DNA from 2 places in the Vibrio sp. QJM3NY_21 genome. Region 2 is predicted to be linked to the other one. Evidence: predicted binding sites of a transcription regulator. Region 2 holds the regulator's gene; the other holds the start of a gene.
What was found. Region 2 encodes CRP, which controls carbon source genes, mostly activating them, when cyclic AMP is high. Its sites were predicted from a motif close to TGTGANNNNNNTCACA; they were not measured.
Positions count from the first base shown of each region.

Region 1: the regulator CRP is predicted to act here: its motif matches at 1,489-1,504, upstream of AC3CID_RS23775 (YbgA family protein).

Region 1 is NZ_CM173514.1:1,902,017-1,909,341, forward strand. It holds gene phrB (deoxyribodipyrimidine photo-lyase) at 1-470, opposite strand, end outside; gene AC3CID_RS23775 (YbgA family protein) at 467-1,414, opposite strand; gene AC3CID_RS23780 (ChrR family anti-sigma-E factor) at 1,591-2,322, opposite strand; gene AC3CID_RS23785 (sigma-70 family RNA polymerase sigma factor) at 2,315-2,962, opposite strand; gene AC3CID_RS23790 (LON peptidase substrate-binding domain-containing protein) at 3,073-3,693, opposite strand; gene AC3CID_RS23795 (tautomerase family protein) at 3,971-4,357, shown strand; gene AC3CID_RS23800 (DUF4344 domain-containing metallopeptidase) at 4,484-5,281, opposite strand; gene AC3CID_RS23805 (YibL family ribosome-associated protein) at 5,665-6,021, shown strand; gene gltS (sodium/glutamate symporter) at 6,338-7,325, shown strand, end outside.
Region 2 is NZ_CM173513.1:3,193,648-3,200,972, reverse strand. It holds gene AC3CID_RS14345 (aspartate aminotransferase family protein) at 402-1,613, shown strand; gene astA (arginine N-succinyltransferase) at 1,722-2,741, shown strand; gene astD (succinylglutamate-semialdehyde dehydrogenase) at 2,781-4,238, shown strand; gene AC3CID_RS14330 (2-oxoadipate dioxygenase/decarboxylase family protein) at 4,495-5,286, shown strand; gene crp (cAMP-activated global transcriptional regulator CRP) at 5,492-6,124, opposite strand; gene AC3CID_RS14320 (phosphoribulokinase) at 6,364-7,233, opposite strand; gene AC3CID_RS14315 (YheU family protein) at 7,311-7,325, opposite strand, start outside.

The DNA.
Region 1 (7,325 bases), on a different replicon from region 2:
ACTTCTTTTAACCATGCGTTTTTGAAAGGTGTGAAAACCTTGAACATCTCGCCTTGTTTATTCAGCACGCTACCTAATGGCAGAATCGTATCGCAGTCGGTTATCTTCAGTTTTATACCGCTAGCGATTAAGCGTTTGTCACGTAACTGCTCGTCTACTTCAGGCTCAGAATTGGCGTAAACACACGTAGCATCAAGCTGTTTGTATAGATGAGTGAGTTGTGCGGCTTGGTCGTCAAAATCGCGGGCTTTGAGGTGCAGAAGATCGATCCCAAATTCAGCGAGTTGGGATTCAAGTTGCTGCAGGTGACGATAGATTAAATCGGCTTTGATTGGCGCAAGGTGGTGTTGCTGCCATTGCAGTGGCGTTGAAATAAAAACGGCGATAGAGACGCCGTTTTCAACTGCAGAGACGAGCGCTGGGTTATCGTGAATCCTCAGGTCTCGTCTTATCCATAGAATGTCGCTCAATATCCGTATCTCAGCTTAAGTTCTTGTGGGTGCGGGTTTAGGTAAACCTGTGATTCAAGGTACTCGTTTGGGTATTCCATCAAGTAGTGATTGATCAGTGTGAGTGGAACTAACAGAGGAACAAGACCTTCTCTGAATGATGAAATCTGATTGGTAAGCTCTTGCTTGTGCGCGCTGCTCAATTGTTTCTTAAAGTAACCTTGCAAATGATGCAGAGTATTGGCGTGGCTACCACGGTTCGCGTGGTGAGATAATGCCGTCATCAAGCCTTCAATATATTGTTTTGCCAACTCATCGATTTCAAGATCGTTGCTTGCTAATAATTTCCCAAGTTTCTTATAGCCTTCAATGTGGTGACACATTACCAAGTACTTGTGAGCGCTGTGGAATTGAATCAGCTTGTGTTTAGTTACGCCTTCGTCAACAAGGTTGAGCCACTTCTGATAAGTGAAGACACGTGTCATGAAGTTTTCGCGCAAAATAGGGTCATTGAGGCGACCATTTTCTTCAACAGGAAGTAATGGGTTGCCTTCCATCACTTGTTTGGTGAACATGCCTACGCCTGTCGATTCAGAGCCGCGACCGTGGTGGTGGTACACTTTTACTCTTTCCATACCGCAGGTTGGGCTTTTTTGACACACAATGAATCCTGCGATGTGCTGGTTGCTCTTTGAATAGTTTTGTCCAAACTCGATCAGATCATTGGTCACATCACCAGAACCGTCAGGTCTAGAAACGTGAATGATATTGTCTAGCTGACGAACTTGGCGAATGGTTGGGCGAGGTGTTGGAAGACCCACTGCCATTTCTGGGCATACTGGTTCTAGTTCAACATAATCTGCAAGGTCATCTGTACAAAAACGAGAGCGTTTGTGACCTGTATCGAAACGTACCTTATGTCCTGCAACACAAGCACTAATGCCTATTTTAATTTTCTTTTCCATTGGCCAACTCCTTTGCTCTTGCTTTGAGCTATTTATTATATTTCAACATTGCTAATCGTACTTACAGAGCCGGGTGTGTTTTAAGTCTCAACACCGTTGATGTTTTAAGCCAGATGTATTTGACGATATACAGGATAACTTCATGCCATCCTGTATATTTATAGCGTGCAACTGGGTTAATAGATATATTTACCGAGTGGATTGAATAACTGGCTCACACCTTTTGTGAAGTAAAGCGCATCACTTGAAACAGTTAAACACACACAACCTTCTTTGGTGGCTGGTTGGTGAGTGTGGTCACCATCTAACCAGATGAAATCGCCTTTGTTGTAGACGCCCATTTCATCTTCGAAACTGCCTTCTAAAAGAAGCGTAATCTCAAAGCCTTTGTGGGTGTGGCATGGCACTTGTCCATCTTTGTCGATGTGCAGTAAACTGGTGTGGTGTGCTTCGTCGTCAAAATCGAGTCGCGCTCGCGAAATTTTGCCTAAGTTCATCCAGTCTTTTCTCGCCACTGAATTCAACGCGCGAGGAATAGTGAACGTGGTGTCTGCAACCGTAACTTGCTGAACTTCGGGTGTCACTTCGATAGCTTGAGATGAATCAGCAGTGATTTGAGCAATCGCATCAAAATCAAACTCTCCATCATCGGATAGGAACGCATCCATTTTGCTGTCAGAAAGTTGAAGCCCTGAGGTATCACTTTCAAAGGCAGATGTATCGCTTTCAAAGGCAGATGTATCGCTTTCAAAGACTGAGTCAGCAGCTTGCGCCGTCAGCATGCTTACTTGTTGTTGGCAGTGTTCACACAGTTCTACATGGCTAGAGACAATCAAAGAAACTGAGTCTGCGAGTGTGCCATCGACAAAATCTTTCAAAATTGCGGCATTTGGGTGATGTTTAATCATGATCTTGTTCCCCCATGTGAACCTTAAGTTTGGCTAAAGCGAGTCTCAGACGTGATTTCACGGTTCCAAGTGGGACGCCAAGTTGTTGAGCGAGTTGCTCTTGTGACAACTCCTGAAAGTAAACGCCTTTGACAATCGTTTTCTGAGCCAAAGGCAGCTTCTCTATTTGAGTCATTACATGGCGGCTCATCAAATGATCACCAAACGGTAATTCATCGCTTTGAGATTCCGCGACCATTGCATCTATTGGCCAAATGTCGTCAGCGATTGTTTGTTCTGCTTTTGCTTTCACCTTTCGTAGCATGTCGAAGGCTGCATTTCGCATCACGGTATAGACCCAAGTAGTCCCAGCGCCTTTCTCTTCGTTGTAGAGATGCGCTTTCTTCCAAACGTTAGTCATCGTGTCTTGAACTAGCTCGTTTGCAGCAGCTTCGCTGCCCAACTTGCTGATTCCAAAACGCTTGATCTTAGGTGCGAAGAACTTGAACAAACAGGTGAAGGCTTGTTTGTCTCGGTCTGAACCAACCAAAATCAACCAGCTTGAGAGCTCTGTAGGTACCTTATTTTCATTAGGTAGTTTGTTGTCGGGGATAATGACATGCTCCTTGCCGTTCCCTGAACTTCTGCTTTCGACTTGCATAGTACTTAACCATCATGCGAATTTGAGTGGCACTACGTGAAAGGAGAAGGTCGGGATCACTTTAATTTAAATTAATTTCCACTATACAAAATTATAGTGAAGAAAAGTGCTTATTGCCCCGTAATGATTTGATTCAAAAAAGGAACTAAAGAAGGAAAGCTAGCGGGTTCGGTAAATTCTGTTTTCTTTTCCAATGGGATAGGCATCATTTCGAGTAATCGCGCACAAATCCATCGTGGGCTTTCGAAGTCTGGAGTGGGGTAGAGCGTTCTGATTGAATCGTGGTCTCGAAACAGCTGTACTAAGAATGCAGTAAATACGTTCGGTACTTTGCATTCTAGATCTGGCCAATGAGGTAACAACCTGAACTGGCTTTTTATCAGGTCATCGTCGTCTCGAAACGGTCCGTGAAGCTGAACCAGCTGTTGGCCTTCGACATCGATTTCCAAAATTTGGTCGTCAGACATGTTGAAATCAACGATGGACACTTTGGTTCCCCAAGAACTGAGTTGTTCAGAGTTGGTGCTGTCTTGGGTGGCAATAATGAACCCATCTCCTTGGGCCGCATGTGCAACCATAGCAAGATATTTTGGTTCAAAGATGCGTAGCCTCTGGCGACCTCCGGGCAGAAGGAATATCGGAAGGGGAAATACGGCGAGCTCGAAAGAAGACTCTACGAGTGCCTCTGGTTCGGCGTCTGTCCGTGTGGTCTGGCTCGATGAATTCGGCACATAGCACTCCTTAGTTCAAATGTAATTTGAGAAGATATACGCGGAGTCGGTGGTGTTCGATCAATTGATTGTGGTTGTTGTTATTGGGTGATGAGCTATAGACATGAGCCAAAGCAGATGATTTTTTGTTGCACATGCTCATAAATTCATTGTTTTTACCTTCTTTCATGCGCGTCATTAGGTAATATATGTACGAATAGTAAGCGGATGGGTAGTCGCCAGACGATGCTTCTATCTAACCTTCTTCTTTACCTGACATCGCATCAAAGGAATGGTCATGATTGTTATATATGGTATCAAAGAATGCTTGAATCCAATTAAGTTGCAGCTCTCTAATGTGTTGCAACAGTGCTTAAACAGTGAAATGGGTTTACCCGATGATAAGCGAGCGCATCGATTTGTTCCATTGGAGCGAGATGATTTCTTTTATCCAGAAGGAAGAACAGAAGCCTATACTGTTATAGAGATCAATATGATGGAAGGCCGAGCGGTCAACACCAAGAAGCGCTTAATTAAGAAGATATTCTCTGAAATAGAGAAGCAGTTAGCTATCTCTCCTATTGATATTGAAATAACCATCAAGGAACAACCTGCACACTGTTGGGGGTTTCGAGGCATGACCGGTGATGAAGCCCAAGACCTGAAGTATAAAGTGAAGGTCTAAGGTCTAAGGTCGCAGGACTAAGATATATTCCACTTTAAATCTTGGATTTATAGATTACTGAGAGCGGCTTTAGAAAAACACTAAGCCGCTTGTTATTGAAGAAGACCAATAGAGAAGGTTAAACCATTAGCTCTCGTCGTTCTCTTTTAGGTAACGGTGCCAGTTGGCATTGATGACATCAAAGTGCTCCACACAGAACTCTTTCCTATCTTTCAAATAGTCGTTTTCTACTTCATCGAGCAAGTTCTTGTAGGCATCAGGATCGCTGCCATACACCAAGCATAATGTGGAGAAGTAGCGCTGTAGATCAAAACTGTGCTCATCAATGTATTCACCCAAGTCGTAATACTCAGGGCGGTCTTCTGACTCGAAAGCGAACATGTCAGCGGCGCTGATTGCGGCATCACCTCCATGTTCTACGTAGTTAAGTAAAAGCACTGTCGCGAGGTTATCAACGGCATCTTCTTCTTTGCCCAGTATGGCAATATTCTGGTCTTCGATATAAGCGTGCCCAGCTTCGTGAAGTAGAGTATGAAGCAAGGTATCGATAGCACCAGTTTGCGCGGTCTTTCCATACTCTTTTTCGTATTGATTCTTTTCAAAGTAATTAAGCGACTCAGAGTAGAAGCTATACGGGATAAGCACTTGATGCGTTTGTGGATCGTAGAGTGGACCTTCTTCCCCGCCGTATTGAATGGTTAATGGCTTTTCAAACATGAAGAGTTGGTTTGACAGGTCAATCACAGTGTCATTGACGCCACTGTTTTGAATTTCACGTTTGAGCTGCTCTTCTTCAGTATTTTGTGGTGAAGAGAACTTAACGATCAGGTTACTTTGGGTTGTTTGTTCACTAGATGCATAAGTGGCGGCAAACACTGAGCTAAGGGCTAGGCTGTAGGCCAGTGTTCGTTTCAATAATGTCATCGGCTATCCTTGTGATTATGCGGCGAGTCAGGCTCGGTGTTAAGGTGATCCCCCTAAGTCATGTAACTCAAGTTACGCGATCTAAGTTATGTACCTTAAGCTGTTTAAGCTGTTTGAGTTAATTGAGTTATTTACTGTGGTTAGATTACAAGTTTAGACTGAATTTTGAAGCATCGAGGACAGCAATTTTTGAAGTCGACACGAACTGATTAATGAGTGACCCGCTTTGAGGTTCGGCTACAAAGAATTGGCGAGCTGAATGACCAGCGGTGATGTGATTCGTTTCTGTTGGTAATTGATAGATAAATTTCGGTTCAAGTGAACCCTTGTGCTATACTCCGCGCCCCAATCCGAATTGGCTTGTTAAATCTTAGGAAATTATTATGAGTGTTAAAAACGAACTTCAACAAATTAACAACCGTCTAGACAAATGTCGCAACAAGTTAGCGGCTGCTAAAACTCGTAATGATCGTCCTGTTGTTCGTCAATTTGAAGACGAGATTAAGAAGCTAACCAAGAAAATTGCTCAGTTGAAACACAAAGAAAGCTTCGATGTAAATCAAGAGCGTAAGTCTTTGGTTGATATGCCATTTAGCCGTGAGATTACAAAAGCTGAGCAAGCGGATATGGGTAAACTTAAGAAGTCTGTAAAAGGGCTCGTAATTGTTCACCCAATGACGAAGATCGGTAAAGAGCTTCGCATTGAGGTTATGACTGGTTATGCACCGAAAAAATTCTAATTACCAGTGATGGTGATGAAAGAGGAGCTAGTAATAGCTCCTTTTTGCTTTTTTAGGTATTAAAAAAGCAGAGTCAGCGGCAAGGATACTCACGCCGTTATCAACTTTTTGGAGGTGATTGTTGTCACAAATCCTTTTATCTCCTATAAAAGTTAACGTGTCACTAACATGGCACCAAGTGAACGCAGTAATGTGTTCGCTTTTCGAATCTACAATTTCTCTCCAGTTTGTATAAATATAGGTAGAGCAGCACAGATAATTACAGATAAAACTAGACTCATTAAGGAAGATGAGAACGTAAAAAAATAGAGGTTATATGAATCAATTAATTTCAATTGGACCACTAGAATCCTTCCTAATCGCGATTAGTGTTTTGTTTCTAGGTCATTTCGTCAATGCAAAGCTTCCGGTTCTCAAAAAGTACAATATTCCAGAGCCCATTGTCGGCGGCTTGATTGTCGCTTTTGCTATTACAGCCCTGCACTTTAACGGCCTTGATCTTGAGTTTTCCTTGCCCCTGCAGAACACTTTTATGTTGATGTTCTTTGCAACGGTCGGTCTTGCGGCTAACTACACGCAGCTGATAAAAGGTGGCGCTAAGGTATTCCTATTCTTAGGGGTGGCTTCGGTTTACATCATTATCCAAAACGGTGTAGGTGTAACACTTGCGACGGCACTAGGCCTTGAACCTTTGATGGGTTTGATTGCTGGATCTATCACGCTTTCGGGTGGTCACGGCACGGGCGCAGCTTGGTCTCAAACTTTTTCAGACACGTTTGGCATTGCCAATACTCTAGAAATCGCGATGGCTTCAGCGACGTTTGGTTTGATTATCGGTGGTATTATCGGTAGCCCAGTAGCACAAAAGCTGATTGATAAAAACCAGCTTGAATCTGAGTACGGCACCGGCACACAAACCCATGAGCGTTTTCCTGAACTTGTTACTTACAACGAGTATGAAGAAGACAAAGTAACAGCGAAGAAGGTGATTGAAGTATTGTTCATTCTTCTAATCTGTATCTCGGGGGCGAAATACTTAGAAGAGTGGGTAGCGACTTTTGAAATTTCTTGGTTGATGATTCCTGACTTCGTTTACGCGTTGTTTATCGGTGTGTTCATCACTAACGTTTTTGAAGTGACTAAGCTGCATAAAACCGACAGTGAAACGGTCGATATTCTTGGTACGGTGTCATTGTCGCTGTTCTTAGCTATGGCGCTAATGAGCCTTAAGCTTTGGAACATCTTTGACCTTGCGATTCCGTTCTTGGTTATCCTTGCGGTTCAGGCTGTGGTGTTGGGTATCT
Region 2 (7,325 bases):
GCGTTTAAATTCGGGGCACTACGCGTCTCTATCCCTCTGACGCTGATCACCTTTTATAACATTTCTCCCTCTTCAGGCTAAGTTTTTAGTCTATGCAATATTATTCGCCTTATTTCCTCTCGAACCCAATATACCGCAGTGCCAGTAAGGCTTTGCTGTTGCCTGTCATGCGTTTAGGTAAAAAAAGCTTCATAAAACAGATTAATTGATGCATAAATAGTCATAGGTAGTGATGTTTAGCTGGTAGTGAGTGATGGCTAAAGAATAATCTACTATTGAAAAGGTTAATTAAATGTAAATATAATGCTGCAGCGGGATTATGGCGGGACAAAATATCTTTGTCTCACTTATGAACCATTACGCTTATTTGCGAAGCTTGCGGTATCGAGAAGGAATGTACGATGACAGTGGAAAATAATGTAGAACGTAGTCTTTTTAATGAGGTGATGGTGCCTTGTTATAACCCAATGGAAATGATCCCGGTAAAAGGGGAGGGCGCACGCGTTTGGGACCAACAAGGCCGAGAATATATCGACTTTGCTGGTGGTATCGCTGTGAGCTGTTTGGGTCACTGTCACCCAGCAATGGTGAATGCCGTTACTGAGCAAGCAAATAAGCTTTGGCACTTAAGTAACGTAATGACCAATGAACCTGCATTACGCTTAGCTAAAAAGCTAACAGACGTATGTTTTGCAGAAAAAGTATTCTTCGCTAACTCTGGCGCTGAAGCGAATGAAGCTGCGCTGAAGTTAGCTCGTCGTTGGGCTGCTGACGTTCACGGTCCTGAGAAATCTGAAATCATTGCATTCAAACAAGGTTTCCACGGTCGTACTTTCTTTACAGTAACCGTTGGTGGTCAAGAAGCTTACTCTGATGGTTTCGGTCCTAAACCAGGCGATGTTACGCACCTGCCTTACAACGATATTGCAGCGCTAGAAGCGCACATCTCTGATCGCACTTGTGCAATCATGATGGAACCTCTGCAAGGCGAGGGCGGTATCATCTCTCCAACATCTGAGTTCGTGAACACAGTTCGTGAGCTGTGTGACAAACACAATGCGCTGCTTATCTTTGATGAAGTGCAAACAGGTAATGGCCGTACTGGTAACTTTTACGCATACCAAGGCTTAGGTGTTACACCAGACATCCTAAGCACTGCGAAATCACTAGGTGGTGGTTTCCCTATCGGCGCAATGTTAACGACTACAGAACTCGCTACGCACCTTAAAGTCGGTACGCACGGCTCTACTTACGGTGGTAACCCACTGGCGTGTGCTGTTGCTGAAGCGGTTGTTGATGTTGTTAGCCAACCTGAAACTTTGGCAGGCGTGAAAGCGCGTGAAGCAATGTTCCGTGAAGGGCTAGCTAAGATTAACGACAAATACCAAATATTCAGTGAAGTTCGCGGTAAAGGCCTATTGTTAGGCGCTGCGCTGAATGATGAGTGGCAAGGACGTGCACGTGACGTATTAGTAGCAGCAGGCGAACAAGGCCTGATGATATTGGTTGCGGGTGCAAACGTGGTTCGCTTTACGCCATCACTGGTTATCACCACACAAGAAATTGAAGAAGGCTTATCAAAACTAGACAAAGCAATCGCTACGCTAGTTTAGCCTGAGCGGCGTTATAGGAATGTTCGCCATTAGAGCGACTCCTATGACGTTCTGCTAAAGGCCCAAGCTTCTGGTTTTGGGCCTATTTTGCATCTGGAGGGAATATTGATGCTAGTTGTTCGCCCAATTAAACTATCTGATTACGATGCGCTGCATACCTGCGCCGTTGAGTCAGGACACGGATTTACATCTCTTCCGGTTAACGAAGAACTGTTAACCAACCGAATTACTCACTCTGAATATAGCTTCGCTAAACAAGACGTGACCGAACCTGGTGACGAAGGTTACTTGATGGTTGGCTGCGATAGCGAAACTGGAGATGTGGCAGGTACGACCGGCATCGAAGCTTCGATTGGCTGGGATGTACCGTTTTATTCTTATCACATCAGTAAAGTTGTCCATTCATCACAAAAGCTAGGCGTGAATAACGTTGTTAAGCTACTAACTTTCGGCAATAACTACACAGGTTGCAGTGAGATCTGCACGCTATTCTTACGCCCTGATTTCCGTGGTGGTTTGAATGGTCGTTTGATGTCGAAGTGCCGATTTTTGATCATGGCAGAGCACCCAGAGCGTTTCTCAAAAACCATTTTTGCTGAGATGCGTGGCGTATCAGATGCAGAAGGTAACTCTCCTTTCTGGCAATGGTTGCAAGAGCACTTTTTCTCGATTGATTTCACGCTCGCCGATTACCTAACCGGTATTGGTAAGAAAGGCTTCATTGCTGATCTGATGCCGAAGTTACCTATCTACGTGAACCTACTAAGCAAAGAAGCTCAGGCAGTGATTGGAGAGGTACATGACAATACGCGCCCTGCACTCAAGCTGCTTGAACGTGAGGGTTTCACTAACCGCGGTTATGTCGACATCTTTGATGCAGGCCCAACGGTTGAGTGTGATTTAAGAAATATCGAATCGGTGCGTAATGCGATTCGTGCTCAAGTGAAAATTGCAGAGCACTCTAGCTCTAAAGACTTCCTAATTGGTAATACCTCGTTTGAGAACTTCCGCGCAGTAGCTGCGAAAGGTGCGTATGACCAAGCAAGCGACACAGTGATTTTATCATCTGAAGTAGCAAGCGCTCTTGAAGTAAAAGAAGGCGAATTTGTTCGCATGTTGGCTCAATAAGAGCGGCGATTATCTGTCGAAGATTTTAAGGATAGAAGTATGACTCAGTGGATAGCAGGACAGTGGGTGGCAGGTCAAGGTGACGCCATGACATCGGTAAGCCCATACAATAATGAAGTAGTGTGGCAAGGTGATAGTGCAACTCCAGCACAGGTTGAATCTGCAGTATCAGCGGCACGTGAAGCTTTTCTAGTTTGGAAAAAGATGAGCTTTGCAGAGCGTGAAGCGATCGTGTTGAATTTTGCTGAGAAAGTAAAAGAAAACAACGAAGAAATCGCACAAATCATCGCGAAAGAGACGGGTAAGCCGATTTGGGAAACTCGTACTGAAGCGGGTGCGATGGCAGGTAAAATCGCTATCTCTATTCGTGCTTATCATGAGCGTACTGGTGAGGCTTCACGTGAAGCGGCAGGCAACCAAATCGTACTGCGTCATCGTCCATTAGGCGTAATGGCGGTATTTGGTCCTTACAACTTCCCAGGTCACCTACCTAACGGTCATATTGTTCCAGCATTGCTATCGGGTAATACCGTGGTATTTAAGCCGTCAGAGCAAACACCTTGGACAGGTGAATTTGCGATGAAACTATGGCAAGACGCTGGCCTTCCTGCTGGCGTGATTAACCTAGTGCAAGGCGCTAAAGAGACCGGCATCGCATTGGCTGATGCTAAAGGTCTTGATGGTGTGCTATTTACAGGCAGTGCTAATACTGGTCATATTCTTCACCGTCAATTCGCGGGTCAACCGGGCAAAATGCTGGCGCTAGAGATGGGCGGCAACAACCCTATGGTGATCACTGACCAATTTGGTGATGCTGACGCGACGGTTTATACCATCATTCAATCGGCTTTCATCAGTGCGGGTCAACGTTGCACGTGTGCACGTCGCTTGTATGTGCCTGTTGGAGAGAAGGGCGATCAACTGCTGGACAAGCTCGTGGCTGCGACCTTGAAGATTCGTGTCGATCAGCCATTCGCTGAGCCAGCACCCTTCATGGGGCCACAAATTTCGGAAGCTGCGGCTAAATTCATTCTGGACGCGCAAGCTAATCTGCAATCGTTAGGCGGTGTAAGCCTAGTAGAAGCAAAGGCGGGTGAAGCGGCGTTTGTTTCTCCGGGTATTATTGATGCAACCAACATTGCTGAATTACCAGATGAAGAGTACTTCGGTCCATTGTTGCAAGTGGTTCGTTACCAATCGCTAGAGCAAGCGGTAGAATTGGCTAATGACACGCGCTTTGGTTTGTCTGCAGGCCTAGTTTCAACCGACGATTCAGAGTGGGAATACTTCGTTGACCATATCCGTGCGGGTATTGTTAATCGTAACCGCCAGCTAACAGGCGCAAGTGGTGATGCACCATTTGGTGGTCCGGGTGCTTCAGGCAACCTACGCCCAAGTGCGTACTATGCAGCTGACTACTGTGCTTATCCTATGGCTTCAATGGAAGGTGGTGAAACTCAACTGCCAGCGACATTTAGCCCAGGTATTGAGCTTTAGTTTAAGCTCTTAAGCTATAAGTTCATGAATCATAAGCTTATGAGCTCTAGGTTCATGAATAACAGATTCATTGGTTAATTGTGTAATGAGGAAGCGGTGTTATCGCTTCCTTTTCCATCACGTCCGACACCTTGATTGGGCGGTAGATAATAATAGAACAAGTATGTCACAGGCTGATGGCTGCTGACTCTGTGTCCAGCCTCTCCCTCTCTAATCCAAATTACTAGCTTGCTAGAACCTCTGACAAGGAGTCACCATGACGCCCGATCTACTCTTTAAATCACTATGGGACGATTACATTCACAGGCTTTGCCCATCGGCCGAGAAAGTTCATCATCTGCTGAAAGAAGACGAATCCCTGATTAATGATCACATTGCACTGCGTACTTTCAATGTTGCACCTCTGGGCATTGAAACACTGGCCAAGCCTTTTCTTGAATTAGGCTACAAGGCGTGTGGCGACTACTTGTTTGAGAGCAAGAAGTTAGTGGCTAAGCACTACGAGCACCCAGACCCAAACCAACCGAAAGTGTTCATTAGTGAGTTGAAGGTAGAAGAGTGTTCAAGTGACTTACAACAGATCGTTGCGAAGTTGGTTGAGCAAGTAGACGCAAGCAAGCTTCAAGGTCATGAGTTCTTGTTTGGTGGTCGCCTTTGGGATCTGAGTTTCGCGGATTTCCAAGTGCTAGCAAAAGAGAGTGAATACGCGTCTTGGCTAGCGGCTCATGGTTACGGTGCAAACCACTTTACGGTGAGTGTGAACCAGCTTAATGAGTTCGATGAAGTACAGACTGTGAATGACTATTTGAGTGATTCAGGTTTCACTATCAATGCATCTGGCGGTCAGGTTAAAGGCTCTCCAGAGGTCTTATTAGAGCAATCATCTACAATGGCAGACAAAGTGCCAGTTTCATTTGTTGAAGGCAATGAGGTGATTCCTGGTGGCTTCTACGAGTTCGCTAAGCGTTATGCGATGGCGAATGGTGAGATTTATACAGGATTTGTTGCAGTATCGGCTGACAAGATCTTTGAGAGCACCAACGGTTAAAGAAAGATACGAGCACGGGCTTTACCCTAAAGATGCGGGTACGCTTCGCTTTGAGAGTGTTTGCGCTTGGACGCGGGAGGTGCTCCATTCGCATCTCGCATCTCGCATCTCGCATCTCGCATCTGCTCTCTAGATCTTTAGAAAACAAAAAAGCCACCAAATTTGCATTTGGTGGCTTTCAAATTTTTGGCTCAGTTAATCGAGATTAACGAGTGCCGTATACCACGATAGTTTTACCGTGTGCAGAAATTAGGTTCTGCTCTTCTAGCATCTTCAAGATACGACCTACTGTCTCACGAGAACAACCAACAATCTGGCCAATCTCTTGACGAGTGATCTTGATTTGCATGCCGTCAGGGTGAGTCATTGCATCTGGCTGTTTCGCTAGGTTAAGTAGCGTTTGAGCGATACGACCTGTTACGTCAAGGAACGCTAAGTCGCCAACCTTTTGGCTAGTTACTTGTAGACGGTTTGCCATTTGCGCTGAAAGGCGCATTAGGATATCTGGGTTCACTTGGATAAGCTGACGGAATTTCTTGAAAGAAATTTCAGCTACTTCACAAGGAGATTTTGCACGAACCCATGCAGTACGCTCTTGGTCTTCTTCGAAGAGGCCAAGTTCACCAATGAAGTCACCTTGGTTTAGGTAAGAAAGAATCATTTCCTTACCTTCTTCGTCTTTGATAAGAACTGCCACAGAACCTTTAACGATGTAGTACAAGGTTTCTGCCTTTTCACCAGCATGAATCAAAGTACTTTTTGAAGGGTACTTATGAATATGACAGTGTGAAAGGAACCACTCTAATGTTGGATCGGTTTGGGGTTTACCTAGAACCATAATATCTTACTTCCTCTGCAGGGTATGCTTGCCGCTTTCCGTATTTTAGCTAAGCCTGGATTGACTTGTAGGATAAGAGCACTCGTTGAGCGCTGCAAGCTATCTTGTGTTTCGTTTAAGAATAGTATCCTTTTTCAGGTACTATTTCTTGATTTTAATCGTGACCAAGCTACGATTTTTTACGCAAAATTGTGCACATGATCACGGTATGAAAAGTAATCAACCAGAATGGTGTCTTGTTAACCTATTTTTCCGGTTTCGATGAGCTGTTGTAGGATGGGCCTTACAATGAGCTCCATAGCAAAACTCATCTTGCCGCCTGGCACCACAAGCGTGTTGTGGCGTGACATAAATGAGCCATCTATCATAGCTAGAAGGTAGGGGAAATCGACGTTTTTGATGCCACGCAAACGTATAACCACGAAGCTTTCGTCTAAACTTGGAATCCCTTTGGCGTTCAGTGGGTTCGATGTATCTACGGTTGGAACACGCTGAAAGTTGATGTGAGTACGCGAAAATTGTGGGGTGATGTAATTAAGGTAATCATCCATTGAGCGAACAATCGAGTCCATCACCGCTTCGCGAGAATGCCCACGATCGCGTGTGTCACGAACGAATTTCTGGATCCACTCTAGGTTTACGATAGGTACCATGCCGATAAGCAGGTCGACGTGTTGCGAGACGTTAATATCGCCATCGACTACGCCACCATGAAGACCTTCGTAGAACATCACATCGGAATTTTCTGGGATCTCTTGCCATGGCGTAAAGGTGCCCGGCATTTGATTGTAAGGCACGGCTTCATCGAAGGTATGTAGGTAACTACGGACTTTACCCGTGCCTTCATTACCGTATTGACGGAAGAACTCTTCTAATGCGCCAAAATCGTTGGCTTGTGGACCAAAGTAGCTGATGTGCTTACCTTGCTCGCGAGCCTTACGGATCTCGACGTCCATCTCTGGTCGAGTGAAGCGATGGAAACTATCCCCTTCAACCCAAGCGGCCTTCACGTCCATCATATTGAACATTTTTCGGAAGGCTTCTGAGGTAGTGGTGGTGCCGGCTCCTGATGAACCCGTCACCGCAATAATTGGATGTTTAGCGGACATGACAACCCTTGTCTTTTGAGTAACTTACTTGTTAGCAATCGTTTACCACTATAACACGGCTCCTTTATGAGCGCAGCTTAGAAGCGTTTTGT